Desulfopila inferna: one gene and its partners. The main gene of each other region encodes a partner of the protein of the gene in region 3 in a complex. Links are inferred from orthologs where the notes say so. Each region holds a gene or a part of one and is shown on either strand. Other genes may lie near its edges.

What was found. The genes of interacting proteins can lie anywhere in the genome.
Region 1: secY (region 3) and secG share a complex: the UniProt entries of both Escherichia coli proteins name them as parts of the sec protein translocase complex. The link is inferred for Desulfopila inferna from one-to-one orthologs.
Region 2: the proteins of secY (region 3) and secA are in contact, whole or in part, in a crystal structure (PDB 3DIN), measured with the Thermotoga maritima proteins. The link is inferred for Desulfopila inferna from one-to-one orthologs. Residues at the interface, in WP_004081795.1 of Thermotoga maritima: Glu108, Gly109, Glu110, Glu111, Ala236, Glu237, Arg238, Arg239, Ile240, Thr241, Ile242, Gln243, Tyr244, Ala245, Arg246, Arg247, Val248, Thr249, Gly250, Arg251, Arg252, Val253, Tyr254, Gly256, Ala257, Ser258, Thr259, Tyr260, Leu261, Pro262; in WP_004082002.1 of Thermotoga maritima: Glu261, Ala262, Arg263, Lys300, Ala301, Arg302, Thr303, Ile304, Ile305, Leu323, Tyr324, Asp325, Pro326, Val329, Ser330, Tyr333, Ile336, Lys340, Phe345, Val349, Glu363, Phe364, Tyr374, Ser375, Gly376, Gly377, Glu393, Ile395, Thr482, Ser483.

Annotation. Positions count from the first base shown.
Region 1 is NZ_JAFFQE010000008.1:222,205-226,624, reverse strand. The notes cover bases 934-3,749. They hold secG (preprotein translocase subunit SecG), read right to left. Parts: upstream 2,623-3,749; coding sequence 2,245-2,622; downstream 934-2,244. Other genes in these bases: JWG88_RS18460 (phosphoglycerate kinase), read right to left, coding at 3,514-3,749; tpiA (triose-phosphate isomerase), read right to left, coding at 2,645-3,400; cobT (nicotinate-nucleotide--dimethylbenzimidazole phosphoribosyltransferase), read left to right, coding at 934-1,994. Also shown: more of cobT, read left to right, coding at 1-933; more of JWG88_RS18460, read right to left, coding at 3,750-4,420. UniProt on the Escherichia coli protein: Subunit of the protein translocation channel SecYEG. Overexpression of some hybrid proteins has been thought to jam the protein secretion apparatus resulting in cell death; while this may be true it also results in FtsH-mediated degradation of SecY.
Region 2 is NZ_JAFFQE010000007.1:84,105-88,844, reverse strand. What follows is about bases 934-4,069. They hold secA (preprotein translocase subunit SecA), read right to left. Parts: upstream 3,710-4,069; coding sequence 1,157-3,709; downstream 934-1,156. Outside these bases: cls (cardiolipin synthase), read left to right, coding at 1-666; JWG88_RS16415 (N-acetyltransferase), read right to left, coding at 4,140-4,598; JWG88_RS16410 (hypothetical protein), read right to left, coding at 4,704-4,740. UniProt on the Escherichia coli protein: Required for protein export, interacts with the SecYEG preprotein conducting channel.
Region 3 is NZ_JAFFQE010000005.1:261,219-265,871, reverse strand. The notes cover bases 1,593-4,557. They hold secY (preprotein translocase subunit SecY), read left to right. Parts: upstream 1,593-2,405; coding sequence 2,406-3,710; downstream 3,711-4,557. Other genes in these bases: map (type I methionyl aminopeptidase), read left to right, coding at 3,751-4,509; rplO (50S ribosomal protein L15), read left to right, coding at 1,882-2,337; rpmD (50S ribosomal protein L30), read left to right, coding at 1,695-1,877; rpsE (30S ribosomal protein S5), read left to right, coding at 1,593-1,628. Outside these bases: rpsH (30S ribosomal protein S8), read left to right, coding at 1-102; rplF (50S ribosomal protein L6), read left to right, coding at 128-667; rplR (50S ribosomal protein L18), read left to right, coding at 723-1,088; more of rpsE, read left to right, coding at 1,116-1,592. UniProt on the Escherichia coli protein: The central subunit of the protein translocation channel SecYEG. Consists of two halves formed by TMs 1-5 and 6-10.

The DNA.
Region 1 (4,420 bases), on a different replicon or contig from region 3:
ATGCCAAGATGTGGCAACAGGGACACCGGGATCTTTTGCTGCCAAGGGTATTAGGTCATGAAATCGCCGGTGTTGATGAGAGTACAGGAAAAATCTATACGGTATGGCCAGGGCAGACCTGCGGCAACTGTTCCTATTGTGAGTCCGGGCGGGAAAACCTATGTGAGGAAATGAAAATCATCGGTTTCCACTCAGATGGCGGCTTTGCCAGCCATGTCCTGGTACCGCTAGACAGCCTGATTCCTGCCCCATCAGGTCTTACTCCTGAGTTGATAACCTTTGCTGAACCGGCTGGCTGCGTTATAAACGCTCTTTCCATGTTGCGGCCCATGTCAGGCGAGCGAGCCATAATCTATGGCGGTGGAGTGGTGGGGATGATTGCCGCTTTCATGCTAAAAAACAAGGGATGTACGGTGACTGTCATCGAACAGAGCCAGGAGAAAATTGCCAGGCTTGACAATCTTGCGCTCAAAAACAGTATAGAAATCTGTAAGGATACAGTGACTGCTGATTTTGACCTGGCCATGAACTGCTGTGCCAGTCATGTGGCCTTTAGTCTTTGCATTACCAAGCTGAGAAAGGGCGGACGTCTCGGCTTTTTCAGCGGTTTAAGCAAAAACCAGGAGATCGATACCAATCTTTTGAATTTGATACATTATAAGGAACTCATCCTATTGGGAAGTTATGGGCCGAAGAGAGCGGATATGGTCGAGGCTCTCAGGATTTGTGGTCAACTGCAGGATACATTTTCTTTGCTTATTGAGCGGGTTGTTTCCCTGGATGAGGTAGAGGCTTTACTGCCCTCTATCCTGGATGGAAAGCATCTGAAATGTATAGTCAAAATAGGTGGATCTGCTACAGCGCAGGTGATCCGGAGAGGTGCCGAAGGCAGTGCCGCTAATGGAGTACATCGGGGTATAAATGAATCATCGAAAATAACAGATATCCTGGACAGAATTGTGCCGACTTCATGCCATCTCAAAAATCAGGCACAGAAAAAGGTGGATCTAAAAACAAAACCCTTAGGCGCCCTTGGGCAGTTGGAAAAACTTGCCGTACAGCTCAGTTGTATTCAAAAGAACCTGAACCCTTCAATTGAAATAAAAAGACTCTTTGTCTTCGCAGGGGATCACGGAGTCGTGGAAGAAGGGGTTTCCGCCTATCCTGCAAAAGTAACAGTGCAAATGGTTGACAATTTTCTCAAGGGTGGCGCCGCCATTAATGTTTTTTGCAAGCAGTATACTATAGAACTTGCTGTGGTCGACATGGGAGTGAACGCCAGCTTTAGCGCACATCCCTTACTGATGGATAAAAAGGTTGCCCGCGGAACCAATAACTTTGCCATAACCACAGCCATGAGCCCTTCACAGGCTGTTCGTGCAATTGAAAATGGAATGGATTGTTTTTTAGAAAAACAAAAGAAACAACCTTGTGAACTTGTGGGGCTCGGCGAAATGGGTATTGGCAATACCAGCAGTGCCACAGCAGTAATATGTGCGGCAACAGGGAAGGGTGTTGAAGAAATTGTCGGTAGAGGTACCGGTGTTGACGATAGAGGACTGCTGAGGAAAAAAGAGGTGCTGGAGAAAGCTCTTGCTTTGCATAAGCCCAGAAGTACAGATGCGCTGGAACTGTTACAAGCAGTTGGTGGCTACGAATTAGGCGGGATATGTGGGGCTGTTCTTGCGGCTGCCTCAGAAGGCTGTTGCGTTGTACTTGATGGGATTATTTCCACTGCAGGAGGGCTCCTTGCTTATCTCATCTGTCCTGAGGTAAAAGATTATCTCGTGGCAGGACATAAGTCTGTTGAAGTTGGTCAAAAAGCGGCCCTTGATCTCATGGGTCTTGACCCTGTACTTGATCTGGATTTTCGTCTGGGAGAGGGAACAGGAGCAGCTATCACCATGAATCTTATCGAACTATCTTGTCGGATGATGAGGGACATGGCTTCCTTTGAAGAGGCCCGAGTGGATACAAGCCCTTTGTATGGGTGATAAGCAGCCGTTTTTTCGGCTTCCTGGCGAAATATTCTCCTGTTTTACGACCCCCACCCAAGTGAAGAGATGTCTTTTGGAAAAGTAAAAAAAAACCCGCAAACCGTTACCGGTTGCGGGTTGAAAAGACTTGAGTGGAAGTCTTTGTACTACATTATGGTGCCGAAGGCGAGACTCGAACTCGCACGACCGTGGGCCACTACCCCCTCAAGATAGCGTGTCTACCAGTTCCACCACTTCGGCACGATAATTATTGGGTCGGAGTATCCGTCTGTTCCCCAGCCTCACTGGGCGCATTACCTTCAGCGTCGGGCATGGGAATTTCCTTAATCTCCTGAGATTGTTGTTGCTCTTCGACAGTCTGTTCCTGTTGAAGTTCCTGCATTACCGAACCGGTGGAACGGTGTGCTGATATATAAGCCAATGACACTGAAGTGACCATAAATATGATTGCCACTCCAGTCGTAATTTTATTCAACAGGGGTATAGGACCTTCGCTTCCAAAGAGTGACTGGCTGGAACCCCCGAAGGATGCTCCAATGTCGGCACCTTTGCCGTGCTGCAGCAAAACAATGCCGACTAAAAGGAGGCATACGAGCACGTGCACTATTGTAAGAAGGGTATCCATCCTGTTGGGTTAATCCTCGATTTTATATAAAGTTTATGATTCTGCCGAAAGACTCGGCGTCAAGAGCAGCGCCGCCTACAAGAGCGCCATCTATATCCGGCTGGCTCATCAGTTCATCAACGTTAGCCGGCTTGACCGAGCCACCATACAATATTCTCAGCCGATCAGCAATATTTTTTTCATAGATTTTTTCAATTAGACGGCGAATTGAGAGATGCACTTCCTGAGCCTGTTCCTTGGTTGCGGTCTTACCAGTCCCGATGGCCCAGACAGGTTCATAGGCGATAACCATCTTTTCCATCTGCTGCGGTTCAACCCCTTGCAATCCTTGGCGCACCTGTGCTTCCAAGACCGCAAAAGTCTTGCCGTTCTCTTGCTCTTCCTCGGTTTCTCCGATACACAATATTGCCATTAAATCAAATGACAAGGCTCCCAGTACTCTTTTGTTGATAAGTGCATTGTCTTCATGGAATATCTGCCTTCTCTCAGAGTGTCCGATGATCGCGCTGCTCACCCCGCAGTCTTTCAACATCACGGGTGAGATTTCTCCGGTAAAGGCTCCTTTTTCTTCCCAGCAGACATTCTGGGAGGCGAGGATCACGTCAGTCCGGGAGAGTACTTCGGCAACCTCACGGAGAACGGTAAACGGTGGCGCGAGCAAAACTTCCCGGTCGGTAGTCTCAGGGCATTTTCGGGCTATATCGGCAGCAAGACTCCGGGCTTCTATCGCGGTGGTGTGCATCTTCCAGTTGCCTGCCATAAGCGATTTTCTCTTCATAATATGTCTCCGGATAGGGTTTGGTTACTTGTAGAGGTCATCACGAAGCTATGATCCCCGGAAGAATAAATCTTTGGGGCCAGAGAACGCTGTAATAAGATCGTCATCACTTCCTAGCGCTTGAGTATATCAACACCGGGAAGGGTTTTGCCTTCCATCAGCATCAGAAAAGCACCTCCGCCGGTGGACATGTAGGATATGTTGTGAGCTTCGCCTGACTTCTTGATGGCGGCATTGGAATCTCCGCCTCCGGTGATGGAGAGGGCTTGAGATGAAGCGACGGCCCGGCACATTGCCATGGTTCCCCGGGCGAAGGCGTCCATCTCAAAGGCACCCATGGGACCGTTCCAAACTATAGTTCCCGCGTCAGCCAAAGCCTCTTGGAACAAAAGGGTTGTTGCCGGACCTATGTCGAGAGCCATCCAATTTTCGGGGATATCCCGGAAGGTAACCGTTTTGGTGACCGCATCCGCTGCAAAAGAATCGGCAACGATAAAATCCACGGGAAAGTAAAGCTTGACCCCTTTTTCTTCGGCCTTTTCGATAAACTGTTTGGCCGCTGGAATCAGATCATCCTCGGTCTTCGAAGCTCCAACCTTTACACCCATGCTCTTCAGGAACGTGTTTGCCATGGCCCCGCCGATTATCATGCTGTTGACCTTGTCGAGCATGTTCTCGAGAGCGCCAAGTTTTGAGGAAACCTTGGCTCCGCCCACCAGGGCGACAAGAGGACGTATGGGATCATCCATGGATTTGTGGAAATATTCCATTTCAGTCTCAAGCAGGAAACCTGCTCCTCTGGTTTCGATCAGTTCGGCGACACCGACAACCGAGGCATGTGCTCTGTGTGATACCGCAAAGGCATCGTTAATGTAGATATCGGCCAGACGCGCGAGTTTTTTTGAAAACTCAGGATCGTTTTCAGTTTCTCCCTGGTGAAACCTGAGATTTTCAAGCAGAACGACATCTCCATTGCCCAGAGAGTTGACCAGAGCCTCAACCTCATCGCCAATACAGTCA
Region 2 (4,740 bases), on a different replicon or contig from region 3:
TTTATCAACGACTGGTTTTTGGAAACGGATCTGGACGAGAGCAGAATCAGATCGCTTCAGGAGGACATCGAGTATATCCGCAAGACAGCGGATATCTATCCGGGAGAGAAAGCCGGGAGCTACCCCGTTCAGCTGGTGCCTTCCGGTCCCGGGCTGGCCGCGGATGCTATTCATAAACTGCTTCTGACCACCCTCTACTCGGCCCGCAGGGAAATCATTCTTACTACACCCTACTTTGTTCCCGATGACACCTTGCTTACCGCGTTTAAATCCGCAGCTGAGAGAGGAGTCAATGTCCGGCTGATCCTTCCCAAGAAAAACGATTCCAAGCTGGTGCAATTTGCCAGCCAGGCCCATTACGAGGAGCTGATGAAGGCGGGAGTCAATATTTTCCTCTTTACCGGTGGTCTGCTGCATTCAAAAACAATTACGGTCGACGGTGACTTTTCTCTCTTCGGCTCCGTCAATCTGGATATGCGCAGCTTCTGGCTCAACTTCGAGATAACCCTGCTTATCTACAGCAGCGAATTCACGGACAAGATGCGGACCTTGCAGAAGGATTATGAGCTGCAGTCCCAGCATCTGCAACTCCATGACCTGGCTTCCCGGCCGTTGACCATGAAATTCAAGGAAAACGTGGCGCTGCTTATCGGACCTTTATTGTAACTGAGGCTCTTCCGGATGTGTTTTTGCTTTTATAAAGAACGCCTAAAAAGCAAATTACCTTTTTGATGTTGCAAAGAAGCATAAAATTGTTGGGGTTCGCTGCGCTCACCGCCAACCTGCCCTTTCAAAATTCGATTGCGGCAATTCTATAAGGTTGGTGCTGGCGAAAGAAAGCCCAACGCTTTTGCTCACAGCCATCCTGATAATTGCGCCCCTGAACGAAATTATGCTTCACTCTGAAGAACCATAAATGATGGGACATATAGAAGCTCGATCTATAACGATATAAATCAAGCTTGAGTCCATCTAATTTTAAATTCCTGATCACCCCTGATCCTCAACTCAAGGTCGGGACTGCTCCTTTCACGGGTCTCTGCAGCCAGGACGGCTGCAGCGAAGCCACCATGGACGGGTTTATGGCGTCCCGATGGAAAAAGCAGTCCCGGCCTGGGCCAGAAGATGCTGAGTTTCCGGCGCAATCAGATTTAAACTAGTTAAGCTGGCGGCCGTGGCACTTCTTGTACTTCTTGCCGGAGCCGCACGGACAGGGCGAGTTTCGTCCAATCTTATCCCCCTCCCGCTTGATAGTCTTGTCCGGTTTGGAGTCATCTCCGGCCGCACCTCTGTTGAGCCGCACTTCCTGTTCCTGTTTTCGGCGCCGCTCTTCCTCGTATTTTTCGACATCCTCTTCCTGCACCACCCGCACCCGCATCAGGGTTGAAACCGTCTGAATCTTGACCGTTTCAATCATGGTATGGAAGAGTTGAAAACCTTCCCTCTTATATTCATTCAGAGGATTCTTCTGGCCGTAACCCCGCAGGCCGATGCCCTCCTTGAGATGATCCATGGACAGGAGATGATCCTTCCAGTGGTTATCAACCATTTGCAGGAGAATGACGCGTTCCAGATGGCGCTGTGCCTCTTCCCCGTTTCTCTCGAGCTGGGCTGCATAGGCCGCATCTACCAGAGCGGTTATTTTATCCCTGAATGAGGCGACATCCAGGTCCTTCTTATCCTCATCCGACCAGTCGGGCTGGATATGAAAGTATTCCATCATCCGCTTCTCGAAATCCTCCCAATGCCAATCCTCGGATTCAAGCTTTTCCTGGGAAAACTCATTGACCACGTCGTCAATCAAATCGGCCTTCATATCTTCGAGCACCTCGGTGACAGTATCGCTACTAAGCACTTCACGGCGCTGCTGATAGATAACCTCCCTCTGCTTATTCATGACATCATCATATTCAAGAAGATGCTTACGAATATCAAAGTTGTGGCCCTCCACCTTTTTCTGGGCGTTTTCAATGGCCTTGGAGATCATGGAATGCTCGATCGGCTCATCCTCCTCCATGCCGAGCTTCTCCATGATTCCGGAGATCTTTCCTGAGCCGAAAATCCGCAGCAGGTCATCCTCGAGGGAGAGAAAAAAACGGGAAGAACCGGGATCTCCCTGCCGGCCGGAACGACCGCGCAGCTGATTGTCAATCCGTCGCGATTCATGCCGGGATGTTCCCAGAATATGAAGCCCGCCTACATCGGTCACGCCTTCGCCCAATTTGATGTCGGTTCCGCGGCCGGCCATGTTGGTGGCGATGGTGACTTTTCCTTTCTGACCGGCATTGGCGATAATCTCTGCCTCGCGCTCATGCTGCTTGGCGTTGAGGACCTCGTGCGGTATGCCGTCTTTCTTGAGCATATTCGAGATTTTTTCGGAGACATCGATTGAGATTGTACCGACCAGAACCGGCTGCCCCGCCTTATGTTTCTCTTTTATCTCTTTGATAATGGCCCGGTATTTGGCCTTCTCGTTTTTGTAGATGACATCGGCGTAATCAATGCGGATCATCGGCATGTTGGTCGGCATGATCACGACATCGAGGTCATATATCTTTTTGAACTCGGGTGCTTCGGTATCCGCGGTACCGGTCATACCGGCCAGTTTGTCATACATCCTGAAATAGTTCTGGAAGGTGATGGAGGCATAGGTCTGGTTTTCCCGCTCTATCTTCACCTTTTCCTTGGCTTCCAGGGCCTGATGGAGACCATCGCTGTATCTCCTGCCCTCCATGGTACGTCCGGTAAATTCATCGACAATGACAACCTGGCCGTCCTTGACGATATAGTCGACATCCTTTTTAAAAACCACATGGGCCTTGAGAGCCTGATTGAGATGATGCAGTTGCTCAATGGAGCTTGGATCATAGAGATTATCGACTTCGAGCAGTTTCTCTCCCAGAGTGACACCCTCTTCGGTCAGGGAGACCTGACGCGATTTTTCATCTACGGTATAGTGTTCGTCCGGATTGAATCTTTTTATGATCTTGTCAACGACATTATACATTTCCGTGGAGCTGTCGGCAGGACCGGAAATAATCAGAGGTGTTCGTGCCTCATCGATCAGGATTGAGTCGACCTCATCGACAATGGCGAAATTGAAGTCCCGCTGACAGAAATCCTTAATCTGGAACTTCATATTGTCGCGCAGATAGTCAAAACCGAACTCGTTGTTGGTGCCGTAGGTGACGTCGGCCAAATAGGCTTCACGACGTTGCGCATCATCCATGGCATGCACGATTTTCCCCACCTCCAGCCCGAGAAAGCGGTAAACCTGCCCCATCCAGTCGGCGTCACGACTAGCCAGATAATCGTTGACCGTGACCACATGTACCCCTTTGCCGCTCAGAGCATTGAGGTAAACGGCAAGAGTCGAGGTCAGGGTTTTTCCCTCACCTGTCTTCATCTCCGCAATTCTGCCCTGATGAAGAATCATACCACCGATCAACTGGACATCGTAATGGCGTTCGCCCAGTACTCTTCTGGCAGCTTCGCGCATGGTGGCAAAGGCTTCGGGCAGCAGATCATCAAGGGTTTCCCCGCCTGCGTATCTTTCCTTGAATTCGACGGTTCGCGCTGCCAGGGCCTCATCATCGAGAGACTGCACCGATCCCTCCAGTTCGTTGATTCTATTGACCAGAGGCTGCAGTTTTTTCAATTCCCGTTCATTTTTACTGCCGAATACCTTTGTTAACGCTTTTCCTATCATATCTAAATTATCTTTAAGTATATTTTTTGTAACTATTCAGGTTGATCCGTATTATTTGGCCAACCACCTGTCTGTAAATGTTTAGTACCTTACTCCTTAAATTCTGTCACTCAGTTCAATACCCCCTTGAGGGGTGTAAAAAACAAGAAAAGGAGAAATGTATTTGAAATCGAGAAGCTGGATATGCCTCCAAGGTACTTACTTGCCGTTTACCGGCGTTAGTACCTTACTCCCCAAAAACCGACACATAAAACAAGAAAATGGAAACTGTCTTAAAAGCCGTCAGCTTACACAATACTTCCAAGGTACTTATACCCCTCAAGGGGGTACTTTAAAGAGTCCAGCTCAGTTGGGTTAGAGGTAATCATGCTGACGGGCATAAACTCCGACTCCGGGTGCGCCATATGTCAATAAGCAGGGCGGTCAGCTGTCAGTCTTCCCGGTTGAATATCAATGCTTCCTCGTCGCAATCAGGAAACATATGACAGTGAATACAATCACTCCAGATCTTATGAGGCAGTTCCCGCTTATCAATATCCACAAAACCCTGCTTGCGAAAAAACCCCGGTTGATAGGTCAGGGTAAAGATACTTGATATGCCGAACATCTCGGCTTCCATCAGACACTGCTGTACGAGTTTGGCGCCCAGTCCCCTGCCCCGGTAATCTTCCTGTATGGCCAGGGAGCGTATCTCGGCAAGGTTTTCCCAGGTTATATGCAGTGCACACACCCCTAGTATCCTGTCTTCCTTATCTACATAGACGACAAAGTCGCGCAAGCGATCGTAGAGCGAACTCATCGAACAGGCGAGCAGCAGTCCCTTTTTGGCATAATAATTAAGAAGTGTATGGATTTCCTTTACATCTTCCATTCTTGCATATCGTATCATCTGTTTCTATCACAATCTCTCTTCGGCACATGGGCCGTAAAACTTTCGGCAGGCGGCGCCGGCAGCTCCAGCGCTATCAGGAATTCGCCGTGCCCGGCTCCGCTCTTATTGCGGTCGATGTTTCTTCTGATCGGTCAAATCG
Region 3 (4,653 bases):
GGCCTGGGCATCGCGATAGTTTCAACATCGAAAGGCATCATCACCAATAAGGCCGCTGCCGCCCGCAAGACGGGTGGTGAGATACTGTGTGAGGTGTGGTAACACCCATTAATTAACGGAGGTAACTATGTCTCGTATAGGAAAGCAGCCAATCCCCGTTCCTTCTGGAGTGGATGTCAAGCTTGACGGTCAAAACATCACCGTCAAGGGGAGCAAAGGGGAACTTTCGCTGAACGTATTAGAAGATGTTGAAGTGATTCTGGAAGACAGTGTCATTTCTTTTGCAAACAAGGTTGAAAGCAGAAAGGTCAATGCCTTTCGCGGCCTGACTCGCAGTCTGGTGAGCAATATGGTGGTCGGGGTTGACCAGGGATTTAAGAAAAGCCTGATCATCGAAGGTGTTGGATATAAAGCCAGTGTGAACGGCAGTGAACTGACTCTCAACGTCGGCTATTCCAACCCCGTTGTTTTTGATATTCCTCAAGGCGTAGGGGCAGCTGTCGAAGGCAATAAGATTGTTCTGGATTCAATTGACAAAGAACTGCTGGGGCTTACAGCCGCTAAAATACGTCAAGTACGAAAACCTGAGCCATATAAAGGCAAGGGGATTCGTTACGAAGATGAACAGATTGTACGTAAGGTTGGTAAGTCGGGAGCGGCAAAATAACAATAATATACGGCCCTGTCGGGGTCCTCTTTTATAAAAAATATGGAAGTGCATTATGGCCAAGACAAATCCCAAAGTGACGGCGAGAGCTAAAAGGGTAAGCCGAATCAGGAAAAATATTGCCGGAACGACCGAAAGACCGCGTTTACGCGTCTTTAAGAGCAATAAACATATATATGCGCAGATAATAGACGATACTCTGGGCAAGACCATCGTTGCCATGTCAACTGTTGATAAAAGCTTTGATATCGGCGAAGAGAAAGGAAAAATCGGCGCTGCCAAAGCTGTGGGCACTGCAATTGCCGAGAAGGCAAAAGCTGCTGGTGTTGGAGAAGTCGTTTTTGATCGTGGTGGATATCTTTATCACGGCCGGGTGAAGTCCCTCTCCGAGGGCGCACGCGAAGGTGGATTAATATTTTAAAGAATATGCAAATAATGGGGGTGTCCCTTGTCTGATTTTAAACGTTCTAAAGGTGAAAGCGCCGAAGAACTGATCGAAAAGATTGTTTACATCAATCGCGTTGCAAAAGTTGTTAAAGGTGGACGTCGTTTCAGCTTTAGTGCAATTGTGGTCGTTGGAGACGGTAAAGGAAAAGTAGGCTACGGTCTCGGTAAGGCAAATCAGGTTCCTGAAGCAATTCGCAAAGGAGTTGAACGTGCTAAAAAGGATATGGAGTCGGTATCGCTCACCTCTGTCTCCATACCTCATCAGATTACCGGAAGTTACGGCGCTGGCAAAGTTTTGTTGAAGCCGGCTTCGGAAGGTACGGGAGTTATTGCAGGTGGTCCTGTAAGGGCGGTGCTGGAAGCTGCAGGCGTTACCAACATTCTCACCAAATGTCTGGGATCCCATAATCCGCACAACATGGTTAAGGCCACCCTGCAGGGATTACGCAGTCTACGATCAGCTGAAAGTATTGCTGCTCTGCGTGGCAAGACAGTTGAAGAAATTTTGGCATAAAGCGAGATTCAAATCACGACCAGTGATTGAAAAGATAGATAACTCAACATTGCAAAAGGTAACATAATGGCCGAGACAATCACATTTACTCTGGTCAAGAGTGGAATAGGCAGTACCCAAAAAATTCGCGCCACTCTGACAGGATTGGGGCTGACCAAAATGAATAAATCAATTACTCGAAAAGATACCCCTGAAATCCGCGGCATGATAGCCAAAGTCAGGCATCTTGTCCGAATCGAGGAGGCGTAAAAAAATGCTTACATTGGGAAATTTATCTCCAAAAGAAGGTGCTGTTAAAGAGAAAAAGCGCCTTGGCAGGGGACCTGGAAGCGGTCATGGTAAGACAGCCGGTCGCGGACATAAAGGTGCCAAATCACGTTCCGGGTATAAAAGCAAGCCGGGATTCGAAGGTGGCCAGATGCCACTGCAGCGACGATTGCCGAAACGAGGATTTTATAACAAATTCAGTATCGAATATACTATTATCTCCCTCTCTCAACTTGAGAAATTAACTGAAGTTGCCGAGATTAATAACGATACACTGAGGGAAGCGGGTCTCCTCAAGCCGGGACAGTTGAGCAAGGTACTTGCCAATGGTGAGATAACCCGTGCGGTTACCGTCTGTGTCGATAAGATCAGCAGGCAGGCGCAACAGAAGATTGAGCAGGCAGGCGGTACGGTTACACTCGTTAGTGCCCTAGAGGAATAATCTCTATACCCCGCTGATTCCTTTTCGCAGCGGGCGTATTTTTGTCACAGCACAAGGAAAGAACTTTTATGAGTGGATTGCAGAGTGCAGCCAACATACCGGAATTGCGTAAGCGGATAATTTTCACGCTGCTTATGCTGGCGGTTTATCGTATGGGGGTGCAGATCCCTACACCGGGTATAAACGGAGAGGCACTGGCTTCATTTTTTGAACAAAATGCAAGCACACTGTTTGGGATGTTCAACATGTTTTCAGGCGGCGCGCTTGAGAACTTCTCTATTTTTGCCTTGGGTATCATGCCCTACATCAGCGCCTCGATCATCATCCAGTTGCTGACGGTGGTCATACCACAGTTGGAGACCATGAAGAAGGAGGGTGAAGCCGGGCGGAGAAAAATTACGCAATATACGCGCTACGGAACCGTTGCACTTTCCATAATTCAGGGCACCTTTATAGCAGTTGGTCTTGAAGGAATGGCCGGACCAGGTGGAGAAGCTATTGTGCTTGATCCCGGCATCCAGTTCAAGTTGATGACGATGCTGACCCTGACTTCCGGTACAGCATTTATTATGTGGCTTGGCGAACAGATGACCGAACGCGGTATCGGCAACGGTATATCGCTGATAATATTTGCGGGAATCGTTGCCCGGGGACCGGCTGCCATTATCAATTCTATTCAGTTGGTAAAGGCCGGCGAGATAGCTATATTTTTCGTACCGTTTCTAGTAATTTTCATGTTAGGTGTAGTGGCGACCATCGTCTTTTTTGAAACCTCGCAGAGAAGGATTCCGATCCAATATGCAAAAAGAGTGGTAGGCAGAAAGGTATATGGCGGGCAAAGCTCCCATCTGCCTCTGAAAATAAATGTTGCCGGCGTTATTCCGCCGATCTTTGCTTCTTCAATAATGATGTTTCCCGCAACGATCGGTAGTTTTATCCAGATCGACTGGGTGCAGCGGGCTTCTGCTGCATTGTCCCCCGGGACTGTATGGTATTATGTAATATTTGTGGCTATGGTCGTCTTTTTCTGTTTTTTCTATACCGCAATTCAGTTTAAGCCTGACGATGTTGCCGAGAATCTGAAGAAGAACGGAGGATTTATACCGGGAATTCGACCAGGCAGAAGAACTGCAGAATTCATAGACAAGGTGCTTACCAGAATTACAGTTGTTGGGGCGATTTACCTTAGTGTGATCTGTGTATTGCCAACCGTGCTGATTTCGCAGTTTAACATACCCTTTTATTTTGGAGGAACTGCTCTACTTATCGTCGTAGGTGTCGGTATCGACACAATCTCGCAGATAGAATCCCATCTGGTAATGAGAAACTACGAAGGATTTATGAAGCAGGGACGGATCAAAGGCCGGAGCTAGAGGGTTTTGTGACGTGGGCACAGTTGAGGAACCAAAAACGATGGTGGTGAAAAGCGCTGATGAGATCAGCATCATGCAGGAGGCTAACCAGATCGTAGCTGAGGCCTTGATTCTTGTTAAACGACATGTCGAAGCGGGAGTGACCACCTGGGAACTTGACAGGCTCGCTGAAGATTTCTGTGCCAGGAAGAAAGTCAGACCTGCTTTCAAAGGGTACCGTGGATTTCCCGGCAGCTTGTGTGTATCGGTGAATGAGCAGGTGGTACACGGTATACCATCAAAAAAGTGTAAGCTGAAAAAGGGAGATATCATCTCCATAGATTTCGGCGTTGAATACAAGGGATATTTCGGCGATTCCGCAATAACCCTGCCGGTTGGTAATATTTCTGCGCAGACCAGAAGACTGCTGGATGTAACCAAACGTTCCCTGGAACTGGCTATAGAAAAAGTGCAAATCGGCAACCGCATATCCGATATTTCCGCTGCGGTACAGGGATATGTAGAGCAGAATGGTTTTTCCGTTGTCCGCCAGTTTGTGGGCCACGGCATCGGTACGTCTCTTCATGAAGGTCCTGAGATTCCAAATTTCGTCCAGGATGACCGCATGCCGAGAATTGTCGAAGGACTCGTTCTGGCCATCGAACCTATGGTCAATGCCGGAACACATAAGGTGAAAGTACTCAAAGATGGCTGGACTGTCATAACTGCAGATAAGAAGCCGTCTGCGCATTTCGAACACTCAGTCGCCGTTACTGCTGATGGACCGCTTGTCCTTAGTTCTCGTGACAATTTTGAGTAGATTAAAAAAATCCTTCTCTTTTGTGGTAGAATAGATTATAATAACGAGTTTTTGAATTAATACTAACCCGGCCTCGTTGTGTAAGTGCCTTAGTGATATTTTTTTGGGAAAGACACAGGGAAACTATCTCTAAGACGCTCTCCG